One region of the Litchfieldia luteola genome, then DNA from elsewhere that is predicted to be linked to it. Evidence: a T-box and tRNA genes for the amino acid it is inferred to sense, from the RefSeq annotation. Region 1 holds a T-box; the other holds one or more tRNA genes.
The links. A T-box is a leader RNA that pairs with one kind of tRNA and senses whether it is charged. The one in region 1 lies ahead of trpS (tryptophan--tRNA ligase), so its partner is inferred to be a tRNA-Trp.

Region 1 (7,356 bases):
CGTTGAATATCAGAAATAGCTGCAAAAGCAACCTTTGTAGGAGTTTCTACAAACACTGCAAGTCCTAGATTATGATCATACGTATATGAAGTAACTTGTTCATTGTTATTTTCATTTTTAAAGATTCCAGAACCATTTAATATTGAAGTTTCGGAGAAGTCTGTTTCTTCAATTTGACTTACCATTTGTTTGATTCCTTCATGAGCTAAAAGGTTTAAGAAGTTGCCTTCTGCATCAACTTGTTCATTGAGCCAACTTTTATCATTTGTTGATACTAAAGAACCATCCTTGGATACGATATACATTTTTTGTTCTGTACTTTGGTCAATGCCACTCGTAACTTCATTCCATAATGTATTCATATCTATATATGTACCAATAATACCAATTGGTCTATTTAATAAATCAGTAACAGAAACAGCTGTTTCAATATAATGCCTTGAGCCAATATAATTTTCACGTGATTCTACAGAACTAATATAAAGGTCATTCTCCATAACACTCGAATAAACTGCATCATCTTTACGATCACTAACAACTGACTTATAACCTTGACGCATCTGTTCCATGCCATCTTGACCTATATGATAAATGTCGAGGAACTTCTTATTTGATCCCCGCATTTTAGCGTAGCCATTACTAATTTCTTGATCTGACTTTTGTTTAAGAGAATCTGACATTAACTGTAATTCTTCAACCGTAGTATCTACATAGGTTTGGATGCTCTTGATCTGTGTTTCAGCAACCATAGTTGATTGTTGTCGAATACTTTGCTCCATGTTCTTTCCAATGTAAGGTGACACAATTGAACTAAGAATTACACCAAAAGCGGTAACAGAAATTATAAAAGCAATATTGATTTTAAAACCTATTGAATGTCTATTTAGATTTAGTTTAGGTTTAAAACCATTTCTTGATTTTTGTAGTTTCTGTAGCTTCCGGGAACTGAATAAAGCTTTGATTTTTTTAAGGAAATATTCTGACTTTTTCATATGTAACCCCCATCTTTCGAACTAGAATAAATTATACCACAGCTAGTTAGAAAGTTGGGGGAAATTGTCGAAATTATGTAGAAAAAGAGCGGGAATATTTACCCCAGCTCTGTTAAAATTCTATTTTCTTTTACGTCCAAGACCCATTGCCTTTTCCATTTTCTTTACCATTTTACTTGCAACTAAATTTGCCTTCCCGGCACCTTTGTCTAGAATCTCATCAAGTTCTGGAGAATTGATAATAGAATGGTACTTCTCTTGAATTGGAGTTAATTCTTCTATAACTACTTGTGCTAAATCTGATTTAAATTCTCCATAGCCTTTTCCTTCGTATTGTTGGACTAGCTCCTGAACGGATTTGTTTGTTAGGACTGAATAAATGGATAGTAAGTTTGAAATCCCTGGTTTGTTTTCTTTGTCAAACTGAACAATACCATCTGAATCTGTAACCGCACTCTTGATTTTCTTTTCAATTTGCTTTGGCGGATCTAACAGGGTGATAAATGCTTTCGTATTTGGATCTGATTTGCTCATTTTCTTTGTAGGCTCAGCTAGCGACATTACTCTTGCCCCATCCTTAGGGATTCTGGGCTCTGGAATTGTAAAGATATCATTATACTTCTTATTGAAGCGCTCACCAATATCACGGGTCAGTTCGATATGTTGTTTCTGATCTTCACCGACCGGTACGAGATCTGTATTGTAGAGGAGAATATCTCCAGCCATAAGTGGAGGATAGGTTAATAGCCCAGCAACTACAGCTTCCTTGCCTTGAGACTTATCCTTATATTGAGTCATTCTCTCAAGTTCACCGATATAAGCTACGCATTGTAACATCCATCCAGCCTGTGCATGAGCTGGAACCTCTGATTGAATAAATAGTGTTGATTTATCAGGGTCAATTCCAATTGCTAGATAAAGGGCTGCTAAGCTACGAATGTTTTTACGAAGTTCAGTAGGGTCTTGTGGTACTGTAATTGAGTGTTGATCTACAATACAAAAGTAACAGTTATAGTCTTTTTGAAGCTCTATAAATTGCTTCATAGCACCGATATAGTTCCCTAAAGTAACAGAACCACTTGGTTGAATTCCAGAAAAAATTGTTTTCATGTTTGTTTCTCTCCTTATTAATAATAAACATTTGAAGGTAGTTCTCCTGGTGTGAAGGGAACAACTTAATGGTCTTGAACATAATAAAAAACCACCCATCCCTAACTATAATAGTTAGGGACGAATGGTTACCGCGTTGCCACCCTAGTTATTTCATTTTTACATAAAAAATGAAATCTCTCTGACCCATTTTGCGAATGGGGCCTAAATAACGCTAAGCTTACGTCCTGACCTACTATCAATGTTCAGTCAGAATGCTCAAAAGTCCATTCCCCATCATCTCTATACCTGTTCCCACCAACCACAGGCTCTCTAAAATAGAAGAAAATGCGTACTACTCTTTATCAATGCATTTACGAATTAAATTATTGATAGTATATACAATTCCTGGCAGAAATGCAATCTAAATTTGTTTAATTGTATGGCTTTTTTTCGCAAGATTCGGAGGGATTAAAAAATAGTTTCTTTAAAGAGTGATTGGAACGAAAGACACTTGACTCCTGCGGGACGTAGAGGAAAGGTCGAGACCCCACAGACGGTACGTCGAGGAGGCTCGACTTCCTCCCCAATGGGAATCCGTTCTTGAAAAAGCCGGCAGTTGGGCTTTTTCATGATTCCCCGCGGAAAGCAAGTGTCTGCAGTAGAAAGGAACGGTCCAAGTTCAAATTAAAAAACATCTAGTTTTTACAAGTAGTAAAATAACAAACCAACTAACATGAGCACAAAAAGAATTAGTCCATTAAGAATAATAGGGGTTGTCTTCTTATATCTCAGCATTTCCGATGGAAGAGCCATTTGTTCTAAATCATCTTCCGCAAATACTTCAGTTCTAGAAAATTGCTTAGTAAAGCGTCTAAAACTATAAGTGATCCCATCAAAAAATCCACCTTTGGCTACAAATAGTAACAAATATAACAATATAAAGAAACTAGAGATGAAAAATGTAAAGTTGATAAAAGAAAGTAGAGAGACAGTTTGACTATACAAATAGGAGAGAAGACATATTACAAAGATTGAGATAATTACTAAGTATGATGTTTTTTTTAGTAATTGAATCATTTTATCACCATTCCCGTATTAGGATTTTGTCTTTAGCACAAGATAAGCATAAGCTATTTTCAAAAGGTATGTTATAGCTAATAGTATAGTAAAGGAAAAGTGAGGTGTAAAAGGTGTAAATTTTCGTAATATAATTAATTTTGGATGTTTATTGCTTTACTAATATAATTTATTTTAGGTAAAAGATACATAAATATCCATATAAAGTAATTATTTTGTATAATTTATGCAAAAAATCATAGACTAAACATAGGTATATAGTACTATTTTTAGTCATAAAACGCTTGTCTTAAAAGAGTTTCTAACATAAAAGACAAGTAAAATCCATGCATATTGGATAATAAGTATGTATAATGATTTATGTTGGTGTTTTCACCAAAGAGATTTTCTGAAATATTAAAATGGGGAGGAAATTACTTATGAACAGAGCAAAATTATTGCTATTGTTAGCATTCACACTTGTATTAAGTAGCTTTTTAGCTGCATGTGGTACAGCTGATGATGATGCTGGACAAGGTGGAGACGCTCCAAAAGAGGACGTAGCTCAAATACTTAACATTCTAGAAACGGCTGAAATTCCTACAATGGATACTGTTATGGGAACAGATGCTGTTGCGTTTAATGTAGCTAACCAAGTTTTTGAAGGTCTTTATAGATTAGATGAAAACAATGAAGCTACAGAAGGTATGGCAATTGACCATACTTTAAGTGAAGATGGAACTGTTTATACGTTTAATCTTCGTCAAGATGCAACATGGTCTAATGGAGACCCTGTTACAGCTAATGATTTCGTATTCGCTTGGAGACGTGCAGTTGATCCAGCAACTGGTTCAGAGTACGGTCCTTATATGATGAGTGGTGTAGTTGTAAATGCAACTCAAGTTGCTGAAGGTCAATTACCTCCAGATCAATTAGGTATTAAAGCAATTGATGACCATACTTTAGAGGTAACATTAGAACGTCCAGTTCCTTACTTTGATTCTTTGATGACGTTTCCTACATTCTATCCTCAAAATGAAAAGTTTGTAACAGAACAAGGCGATCAATACGCACTTGAAGCTGCAAACATGGTTTACAATGGTCCTTTTACTCTCTCAAGCTGGGAGCATGAAGTAGGCTGGACTATGACTAAAAATCCTGATTATTGGGATGCTGATGTTGTAAGTCTTGAAACAATTAATGTAAAAGTAGTTAAAGATCCTGCAACTTCTGCAAATCTTTACGACACTAATGCAGTTGATATCTCAGGAGCTTTATCTTCAGACTTTGTTGATAAATATAAAACACATGAAGATTTCATCAATTACGGAAATGCTGTTACTTTTTATTTTAAGTTTAACCAAACACGTAATCCTGCTTTAGCTAACGTAGATGTTCGTAAAGCGATCTCGATGGCAGTTGATGAGCAAGGTATTACAGATGTTATCCTTAACAATGGTTCAATTCCTGCAAATGGTTTAGTTCCTAGAAATTTTGTAATACACCCAGAAACAAAAGAAGACTTCCGTGAACACGGTGACTTTAATGCTTATAACGTAGAAGAAGCTAAAAAACATTGGCAACAAGCGTTAGATACTTTAGGTGTATCAGAAGTAACAATCGAAGTTCTTGGTGGAGACACTGAAACTTCAATTAAAATGCAAGATTTCATTAAAAACCAACTTGAAACAAATCTTGAAGGATTAACAATTAAACTTAAAAACGTACCATTTGCTCAACGTTTAGATCTTGATACTGCAATGGACTATGATGTTCAATTTGCTGGTTGGGGACCTGACTACCTAGATGCAATGTCATTTATGGACCTTTGGGTAACTGATGGTGGAAACAATAAAATGGGTTACTCAAATCCTGAGTATGACCGTTTAATCAAAGAAGCAAAAACAACTTTAGCAACTGATCCTGTGGCTCGCTTTGAAGCAATGCAGGAAGCAGAGCGTATTCTATTGGAAGAGGATGCTGCAATTGGACCATTATACCAACGCGGTACAGCTCAATTAATGCAAGAATACGTTAAAAATGTTTATATCCACCCATTTGGTCCAGATTATAGCTACAAATGGACAAAAATTGAGAAATAAATAAGATTAAGTGATTGATTAAAAGTGAATAAAAGAGAGTATATTAAGTGCGATATACTCTCTTTTTCCAATTGTAAGAAATGTCGAACTTTGGCGAATATCAAAAATAAACTGATAATTTAGGAGGTGCATAAGATGGCTAAATATTTAACTCAACGAATTATCTACATGATCATCACTCTATTTCTAATCGCATCATTTACCTTCTTCCTTATGAAGCTCATGCCAGGTACTCCGTTTACAAATCAAGAAAAAATGTCAGAACAGCAGTTACTGATTGTGAAGGAAAAATACGGTCTAAATGACCCAGTTCCAGTACAATATGCAAAATATATGTTAAACCTTGTGCAAGGGGACATGGGTATATCCTTTCAGTTTAATAATAGAGAGGTTACCGATTTAATATTGGACCGGATAGGGCCATCCGCATATCTAGGTTTACAATCGATGATTGTAGGGACATTACTCGGAATATTACTCGGAATTGTTGCAGCACTTAAACAGAATACGATTTACGATTACGGTTCTACGGTACTAGCTGTTACAGGTAAATCCATTCCTTCGTTTGTATTTGCTGGTCTACTACAATATTATGTTGGAGTTAAATTAGGGTGGTTCCCTGTTGCATTCTGGGAAGGGTTTGAGTACACGATTCTTCCAACAATTGCTTTAATGATGTTACCACTTTCAATTACAGCACGCTTTATGAGAACAGAAATGGTGGAAGTATTAAGTTCTGATTATATTTTACTAGCGAGAGCAAAAGGGGTAACACCATTCACAATTGCCTTTAAACATGCATTAAGAAATGCCTTGATACCAATTCTAACGGTATTAGGTCCTCTAGCAGTAGGCTTAATGACAGGATCACTTGTTATTGAAAAGATTTTCTCTATCCCTGGATTAGGGCAACAGTTTGTTTTATCTATTCAAGCAAATGATTACCCAGTTATTATGGGTACAACCCTCTTCTTTGCTGCATTGTTTATTTTTATCGTATTTGTCGTGGATATTTTATATGGAATTGTTGATCCGCGTATACGTTTAGCGGGAGGTAAAAAATAATGAGCAAACATGAAGAAGTTCTATCAAAAGATTTATTTAAACCAGCTAAACTTGATTTAAGAGAAAGTGAAGTTATTTCACAGCCAAGCCTGAATTACTGGCAGGATGCTTGGCGTCGCCTACGAAAAAATAAGGCTGCTATATTAGGTTTAATTTTAATGGTTCTACTTGCTTTTTTAGCGATTTTTGGACCTATTATGAATGACCATGGTTTTAATGACCAGCAATTATCACGTGCTAAAATGCCACCCAAAGTTCCTGTTCTTGAACATGTACCGTTTTTAGGGTTAGACGGCACAGTTGCAGGCCCAGATGGTACACGTGTTGATGTGTATGAACAAAAAGGAATTGATGACTATTTTTGGTTTGGTACGGATGGACTAGGTCGAGATTTATGGACGCGTGTTTGGTCCGGAACTAGAATTTCATTATATATTGCGCTACTTGCTGCTGCTATCGATATGGTTATAGGTGTAGCTTATGGCGGAATATCTGCTTACTATGGTGGTAGAACTGATAATGTCATGCAACGTATTATTGAGGTACTTGTAGGAATTCCAAACTTAGTCATTGTTATTTTAATGATCTTAATACTTGAACCTGGAATTATATCGATTACTATAGCCTTAACCATAACCGGGTGGGTCGGAATGGCGAGGATTGTTCGCGGTCAAATTTTAAAACTAAAAAACCAGGAATTTGTTCTCGCATCTAAAACACTTGGGGCTAAAGATTCAAATATTATATTAAAGCATTTAATACCAAACGTTACTGGAGTTATTATCATTAATACAATGTTTACGATACCGAGTGCTGTTTTCTTTGAAGCATTCCTAAGCTTTATTGGTCTAGGATTACAAGCACCAACTGCTTCACTTGGAACGCTAATCGATGATGGCTATAAATCAATGCAAACTTTCCCACATATGATGATCTTCCCTGCTATCGTAATCAGTTTATTAATGATTGCATTTAACTTGATGGCAGATGGATTACGTGATGCATTAGATCCAAGAATGCGTGATTAGAAAAGGTAGGTGAATTGTATG
Region 2 (7,356 bases), 480 kb from region 1:
ATGTAGGTGTGATTCCTTTTAACGGAATAGGCGTTGGTGCAATAACTCTAAATAAAATATCAGCATATTGTCCAATTGGGGATAGTCTGTCATCCGTTATCGCAATAATACAAGCGCCTTTCTCCTTTGCTGCCTTTACAAAAGAAAGCGTCTCCCGAACGTATCTGGGGAAGGAAATTGCAACTACTACAGTGTCCTTACTCACCCTAGATAACAAATAGTTTGAATCCTCAATTTCTCCTCGGTACTGTGTCGTATTTCCAACAACAATGTTTAGAGCAAACATAAACCAACTCGCTGGACCATAAGAGGAACGAAACCCAAGCACAATGCGATTGTCGGCATTTATTAATTTTTCAACGGCCATTTGATATTGCTTAAAATCAATATCCTCTAATGTAGCTTTCACATAGGCATTATCTTGTTCTATTACATATTGAATTAGGTTTGTATCCTTTAAAGTGTGGGACATTTCTCGGAAATTCTCGATGGGGTTCGTTGATGAAGTATCTTCTAGTAAGCTTGATTGAATTTCCTTTTGCAGTTCACTGAATCCAGAGTATTCTAGGATATAGCATAGGCGAATGACGGTTGTTTCACTCGCCCCACATGCTTGCCCTATTTGTTTTGCCGTTTGAAAGGCAACTTCTTTTGGAAAGTCAATAAAGTATTTTGCGACTACTTTTTGTCGTTTCGTAAACTCGTTATATTTTTTTCTAATTCGATCTTTATATTGTTCCATTTAACGAATCCTTTCTGTGAGGAAGTGGAATTGTTTCTTTTGCGAATACTATTCTTTCTGCTCCATTACCTTCACAAGTGAAAGGCTTAAAATTTTAACTCCATTTAAGAGAGCATTCAGATTAAAGCTCATATTTGGATGATGTAATCCTGGTGATAGTCCAGTCCCTAAGCCTACCATTGTAGCCTGTAAGTTCGGATACGTCTGTTTGTAAAAATGAAAGTCTTCTCCACCTGGTGTAACTGGTGCTGGTACAAGTCCTTCTTCCCCTATTGCTTCAACTATTGCTTCTTTTACCACTTCCTCAATCTCAGGACTTGGTTCTGCAGCCACCATCGAGGCTTGAGGTTCAAGATTTACTTTAGCATAGTTGATTAACCCTGCTGTAATCGTAGCGTGACGAACTTTTTCAAGTAAATCAGTCATTACAGTATTATTCTCTGCTCTTACATCAATACCAAATTCCGCAAAATCTGGGATGATATTAAGGTTATTTCCACCTGCCTTGACCATTGTTACCTTTGCTGATGCTGAAACTGTTGGGTCAATTTTAATAGAATTTACAGCTTGAATGATTGCCGCAATTGAATCAGCAACATTAATGCCCAGGTTAGGCCTCGACCCATGTGCCTGTATACCTTTAACTTCACCCTTTAAAAGAGTCGTTGCTCCATGATAGATAGCAGGTGATGCTACACCAAATGGCATCTCCTGAATTGGACGAACATGAATACCCATAAGGTAATCAAGACCTGCCACTACTCCTGTTTCAATAATCGCTTTAGCTCCATTTCCAGACTCTTCTGCTGGTTGAAAGATAATCTTGATCAAGCCCTTTGGTTCAAAGCCAATTTCCTTTAGACATGTGATAGCATGAAGAACCATTGTCATATGTCCATCATGTCCACAAGAGTGGTTGGCCTTCCATTCTCCATCAACAAGCTGCCACAAAGCATCAATGTCTGATCTGATTCCGATTTTTGGTCCATCTTCTTTGTTTCCCCAGTAACCAACAACTCCTGTATGGTTATTAAAAGTTTTATAAGTTATGCCTAGTTGTTCTAGTTTCGAACATAGAAACTTAGTAGTCTCAACTTCCTTCCAACTTATTTCTGCATTCGTATGTAGATGATGATAAGTTGATTTAATCGATTCCTCGTTTTTCATCACCCAATCTTTTATAGCATGTATCACGTCATCCCTCCGTTAATGTATTTTCTACTACGTAAAAATGAATATCTGCATCTTGCTCTTTTTGCACTCTTTTGATGATATAGCCACATGATAATGCATTACTTAGTGAAGTTCTTACTGCATATCTCCAGGCAAATGCGACATCTGAATTGTGTTGTTTAATGAATTGAATGTTAGAAGGTACTGGAACACGGTATCCGTTTTGACTCAAATCAAAATTATGCTCTAGGGGTAGTGGGGTTGGAAATTCAATTCCATGTTCCCAATTAAGAAGTAATTGGTATTCATTATTTGTGTGGTTGCTTCCTGAGGTAAAAATCGCGTTTTCTACACGCTTTGAACAAATATCCCATTCTATTAACAATCGGTCTGTGGGAAGTCCTTTGTTCAATTTATCCTTCATTTCTCCATAGTAAGAAGGAATATATCGTTTAGAATAGGCTCCTAGCTTACAGAGATTAAAATAGCCATTCCTTATTTCTAATGGGTCATACGTCCAGACAATTTTTTTATATCCTGTATTTATTGCCCATTCTCTTTGCTTAATCTTAAGTTCGTAGCCAATTCCTCTATTCTGGTATTCTGGTAAAATACCTGTCATATGAGAAACTAAATAGGCCTCTCCATCATTAAAGCCTGCAAATCCGTAACAAAATCCTACTAATTGCTCTCCAGCAAAGGCTCCAATTACTAACCCGCCATGATTAATAGAAGCTACTAATTGAGGTTGAGGAGAAACAACATCTTGACTCCAAATATCAACTTGGAGCGCAACTACTTTATTAATATCCTCCAACTGATCTATCCGTTTATATGTAATCGCTTTCATTTGATTCATTTTCCTTATCTACACCCCCAATTTGGATTCAATATCACACAGGGTACAATATATATTTAGAAGTTTACACTTTATTTCTTATTTCATTTTGAAGTGTTAGCTTTTTTTAAATTATAAACGAATACAAATAACAAAACAATATGAAAATATAAAAAATTCTAAATATTATATTTCAGGTTCTAGTCATATGGTCTTTTATGTAGAATAAACTATTTAGTTGTAGAGAAAATACTGAAAATCATTATTAAATAAAACTATAAACAGCAGGAAAAAGACCAACTTTATTAAGTCGGTCTTAAGTCTATCCACAAAAGATGCTGGTTTGCACCTTAACTTTATTTTTGTTTTAATATCCAATCACCAATATCCTTAATTACATTTAGATCTACGTTGCCTGGTACCATATACTCATCAATTGTTCCTTTTTCTTGTCCCTCATATTGAACAAAAAAGTGATTTAGCTTTGGATAGCTTACTAGAGTTACATTCTTATGTTCCTCTAATAATTCTTGCCACAGTTTAAAGTCCTTCTCATAGTAAACTTGGAAGTCGTCTTCACCTTGCATAATCAATATTGGCTTCTCTGCTTGTAAGATTATAGATTTTGCACTAAATTGCTCCATTTCCTTTAAGTAATATCCACCTATCCCAAATACAGTGGTTCTATTTGCCTCGCTATCCGTCATTTCTTGTAAAAGAAGTGCTTTTTCCAATTCTATCTCTATTAGCCTATCTTGTTGTTTTCTACTAGACTCACGCATTTCCTGCTTCTTTAGTGCAGCAATATTCTGGTCATAGGCAATTTCCCATAATGGTCTTGGAGAACTACCTAGCATAATAATACCTGCAAAATTTCCACCCTGCATATCTATTCGAGGAGCCAGCATTCCACCAAGGCTATGTCCGACTACAAACACCTTATTTTCATCTATACGATTATCTTTTTTTAGTAGTTGTGCTGCGCGAATTGCATCTTCGACTGTCTCCTCATATACAGTTATCTCACTAATTTGCTGTGCCATTTTATTACCATGAGCATACGTCCTTTTATCATAACGAATAACAGCAATACCCTGTTGAGCAAGGCCCCAGGCAATATCACGAAAAGGCTTATATGCAAATGCTGTTTCATCCTGATCACTCGGACCTGAACCGTGTATCAAAACAACAGCTGGAAGCGCCTCTTGATTATCTTTCGGTAGGGTTAAAGTACCATTTAACTCATATTCAGTATTTTCACCGACAATAATCTTCTCTTCCACTACTTCCTCTTTAAATACCTTCTCTTCATTTGCACATCCAGCTACAACCAGTAGCATTATTAACATTAACAACTTTTTACTAATTCGTAAAACATTCACTAAATGTCACCTCTATTTCAAAAAATAACGAGAAACTCGATAGAAAATATGTAAATAAGTGTCCTAATAGCTTATACGTTACAATTTATAAAAGGTTTCTTCCAAATTGTAATTGATGGTTTAAAGTGAATGTGAGTAGAATGCATTGATTATTTGAGCTAACAGTTATAGTTAAATGAGAACATAAAAAAACCTCACACAATTAAGTGTGAAGCTTGATTTATCAGCGTTTTTAGCTATCTAGTAATACCGGTGGCCGGGGTCGAACCGGCACTCCAGAGGAACACGATTTTGAGTCGTGCGCGTCTGCCAATTCCGCCACACCGGCAAAATATTGCCATTATTCGTATGTCTAAGTTGAAAATATGCCGAGGACCGGAATCGAACCGGTACGGTAGTCACCTACCGCAGGATTTTAAGTCCTGTGCGTCTGCCAGTTCCGCCACCCCGGCATGATAAAAAGGATGGTCTTTTTTGGAGGCGACACCCGGATTTGAACCGGGGATAAAGGTTTTGCAGACCTCTGCCTTACCACTTGGCTATGCCGCCGTCTGGAGCGGAAGACGGGATTCGAACCCGCGACCCCCACCTTGGCAAGGTGGTGTTCTACCACTGAACTACTTCCGCAAAATGGCTGGGCTAGCTGGATTCGAACCAACGCATGACGGAGTCAAAGTCCGTTGCCTTACCGCTTGGCTATAGCCCAATGAAGAAGCTCTATTGATAAAATATTATTTAAAATAAAATGGGGCGACTGATGGGAATCGAACCCACGAATGCCTGAACCACAATCAGGTGCGTTAACCACTTCGCCACAACCGCCATAGACAAAAAAATTTGGCAGGGGCAGTAGGAATCGAACCCACACCGGAGGTTTTGGAGACCTCTGTTCTACCGTTAAACTATGCCCCTATTAAGTTTTAAAAAAAATGGTGGAGGGGGACGGATTCGAACCGCCGAACCCGGAGGGAGCGGATTTACAGTCCGCCGCGTTTAGCCACTTCGCTACCCCTCCACAAAAAAAGGAATGGTGCCGGCGAAAGGAGTCGAACCCTCGACCTACTGATTACAAGTCAGTTGCTCTACCAACTGAGCTACACCGGCAAATTATTAATTTGTATTAAAAAATGGTGGCTCAGGACGGAATCGAACCGCCGACACAAGGATTTTCAGTCCTTTGCTCTACCAACTGAGCTACTGAGCCAACATATGGCGGTCCCGACCGGGATCGAACCGGCGATCTCCTGCGTGACAGGCAGGCATGTTAACCGCTACACCACGGGACCTTGGTTGCGGGGACAGGATTTGAACCTGCGACCTTCGGGTTATGAGCCCGACGAGCTACCGGACTGCTCCACCCCGCGATAATAAATATGAAACGTTATTTTCGCTTTGCGAAAAAACGTTGGTGGAGGATGACGGGATCGAACCGCCGACCCCCTGCTTGTAAGGCAGGTGCTCTCCCAGCTGAGCTAATCCTCCAGATGTGTTTAATGGTGACCCCTACGGGATTCGAACCCGTGTTACCGCCGTGAAAGGGCGGTGTCTTAACCGCTTGACCAAGGGGCCAATATATAAGTTATAGTGGCGGAGAGCAAGGGATTCGAACCCTTGAGACAGTGGTAACCGCCTACACGATTTCCAATCGTGCTCCTTCGACCACTCGGACAGCTCTCCAGAATGGCTCCACAGGCAGGACTCGAACCTGCGACCGATCGGTTAACAGCCGATAGCTCTACCACTGAGCTACTGTGGAATATTAGGAAATACTATTTATTAAAATACAAGCCTAGCAACGTCCTACTCTCACAGGGGGAAACCCCCAACTACCATCGGCGCTGAAGAGCTTAACTTCCGTGTTCGGCATGGGAACGGGTGTGACCTCTTCGCCATTGTCACTAGACTTATTTAATAAGACAATTTCTATTATAATATCTTTATAGAAATTATCAAGAGGAAATTTTTGTTCCTTCAAAACTAGATAACGATAAGACATTCAAGTAAAGAATAAGTGGTTAAGTCCTCGAACGATTAGTATCAGTCAGCTCCACACGTCACCGCGCTTCCACCTCTGACCTATCAACCTGATCATCTTTCAGGGTTCTTACTAGCTTGCGCTATGGGAAATCTCATCTTGAGGGGGGCTTCATGCTTAGATGCTTTCAGCACTTATCCCTTCCACACATAGCTACCCAGCGATGCCCTTGGCAGAACAACTGGTACACCAGCGGTGTGTCCATCCCGGTCCTCTCGTACTAAGGACAGCTCCTCTCAAATTTCCTACGCCCACGACGGATAGGGACCGAACTGTCTCACGACGTTCTGAACCCAGCTCGCGTACCGCTTTAATGGGCGAACAGCCCAACCCTTGGGACCGACTACAGCCCCAGGATGCGATGAGCCGACATCGAGGTGCCAAACCTCCCCGTCGATGTGGACTCTTGGGGGAGATAAGCCTGTTATCCCCGGGGTAGCTTTTATCCGTTGAGCGATGGCCCTTCCATGCGGAACCACCGGATCACTAAGCCCGACTTTCGTCCCTGCTCGACTTGTAGGTCTCGCAGTCAAGCTCCCTTGTGCCTTTACACTCTGCGAATGATTTCCAACCATTCTGAGGGAACCTTTGGGCGCCTCCGTTACATTTTAGGAGGCGACCGCCCCAGTCAAACTGCCCACCTGACACTGTCTCCCATGCGGATCACGCATGAGGGTTAGAATTTCAATACAGCCAGGGTAGTATCCCACCGATGCCTCCACCGAAGCTGGCGCTCCGGCTTCTACGGCTCCTACCTATCCTGTACAAGCTGTACCAAAATTCAATATCAGGCTGCAGTAAAGCTCCACGGGGTCTTTCCGTCCTGTCGCGGGTAACCTGCATCTTCACAGGTACTATAATTTCACCGAGTCTCTCGTTGAGACAGTGCCCAGATCGTTACACCTTTCGTGCGGGTCGGAACTTACCCGACAAGGAATTTCGCTACCTTAGGACCGTTATAGTTACGGCCGCCGTTTACTGGGGCTTCGATTCAGAGCTTCTCTTGCGATAACCCCTCCTCTTAACCTTCCAGCACCGGGCAGGTGTCAGCCCCTATACTTCACCTTGCGGTTTCGCAGAGACCTGTGTTTTTGCTAAACAGTCGCCTGGGCCTATTCACTGCGGCTTTTCTGGGCTATTCACCCTAAAAAGCACCCCTTCTCCCGAAGTTACGGGGTCATTTTGC

Region 2: it encodes a tRNA-Trp, which carries the amino acid that the T-box ahead of trpS (tryptophan--tRNA ligase) is inferred to sense. The anticodon was not compared.

The regions. Positions count from the first base shown of each region.
Region 1 covers NZ_JAGGKM010000001.1:484,318-491,673, forward strand. The annotation lists gene J2Z26_RS02480 (methyl-accepting chemotaxis protein) at 1-992, opposite strand, end outside; gene trpS (tryptophan--tRNA ligase) at 1,113-2,102, opposite strand; T-box leader at 2,216-2,459, opposite strand; gene J2Z26_RS02490 (DUF3899 domain-containing protein) at 2,787-3,161, opposite strand; gene J2Z26_RS02495 (peptide ABC transporter substrate-binding protein) at 3,581-5,242, shown strand; gene opp3b (oligopeptide ABC transporter permease) at 5,378-6,307, shown strand; gene opp3C (oligopeptide ABC transporter permease) at 6,307-7,335, shown strand; gene J2Z26_RS02510 (ABC transporter ATP-binding protein) at 7,354-7,356, shown strand, end outside.
Region 2 covers NZ_JAGGKM010000001.1:827-8,182, reverse strand. The annotation lists gene J2Z26_RS00110 (MurR/RpiR family transcriptional regulator) at 1-742, opposite strand, end outside; gene J2Z26_RS00105 (M20 peptidase aminoacylase family protein) at 791-1,936, opposite strand; gene J2Z26_RS00100 (GNAT family N-acetyltransferase) at 1,938-2,774, opposite strand; gene J2Z26_RS00095 (alpha/beta hydrolase family protein) at 3,110-4,135, opposite strand; tRNA gene J2Z26_RS00090 (tRNA-Leu) at 4,383-4,463, opposite strand; tRNA gene J2Z26_RS00085 (tRNA-Leu) at 4,502-4,587, opposite strand; tRNA gene J2Z26_RS00080 (tRNA-Cys) at 4,611-4,684, opposite strand; tRNA gene J2Z26_RS00075 (tRNA-Gly) at 4,688-4,762, opposite strand; tRNA gene J2Z26_RS00070 (tRNA-Gln) at 4,767-4,841, opposite strand; tRNA gene J2Z26_RS00065 (tRNA-His) at 4,882-4,957, opposite strand; tRNA gene J2Z26_RS00060 (tRNA-Trp) at 4,974-5,047, opposite strand; tRNA gene J2Z26_RS00055 (tRNA-Tyr) at 5,066-5,150, opposite strand; tRNA gene J2Z26_RS00050 (tRNA-Thr) at 5,164-5,239, opposite strand; tRNA gene J2Z26_RS00045 (tRNA-Phe) at 5,264-5,339, opposite strand; tRNA gene J2Z26_RS00040 (tRNA-Asp) at 5,346-5,421, opposite strand; tRNA gene J2Z26_RS00035 (tRNA-Met) at 5,423-5,499, opposite strand; tRNA gene J2Z26_RS00030 (tRNA-Val) at 5,542-5,617, opposite strand; tRNA gene J2Z26_RS00025 (tRNA-Glu) at 5,630-5,704, opposite strand; tRNA gene J2Z26_RS00020 (tRNA-Ser) at 5,721-5,812, opposite strand; tRNA gene J2Z26_RS00015 (tRNA-Asn) at 5,817-5,891, opposite strand; rRNA gene rrf (5S ribosomal RNA) at 5,923-6,038, opposite strand; partial or broken rRNA gene J2Z26_RS00005 (23S ribosomal RNA) at 6,147-7,356, opposite strand, start outside.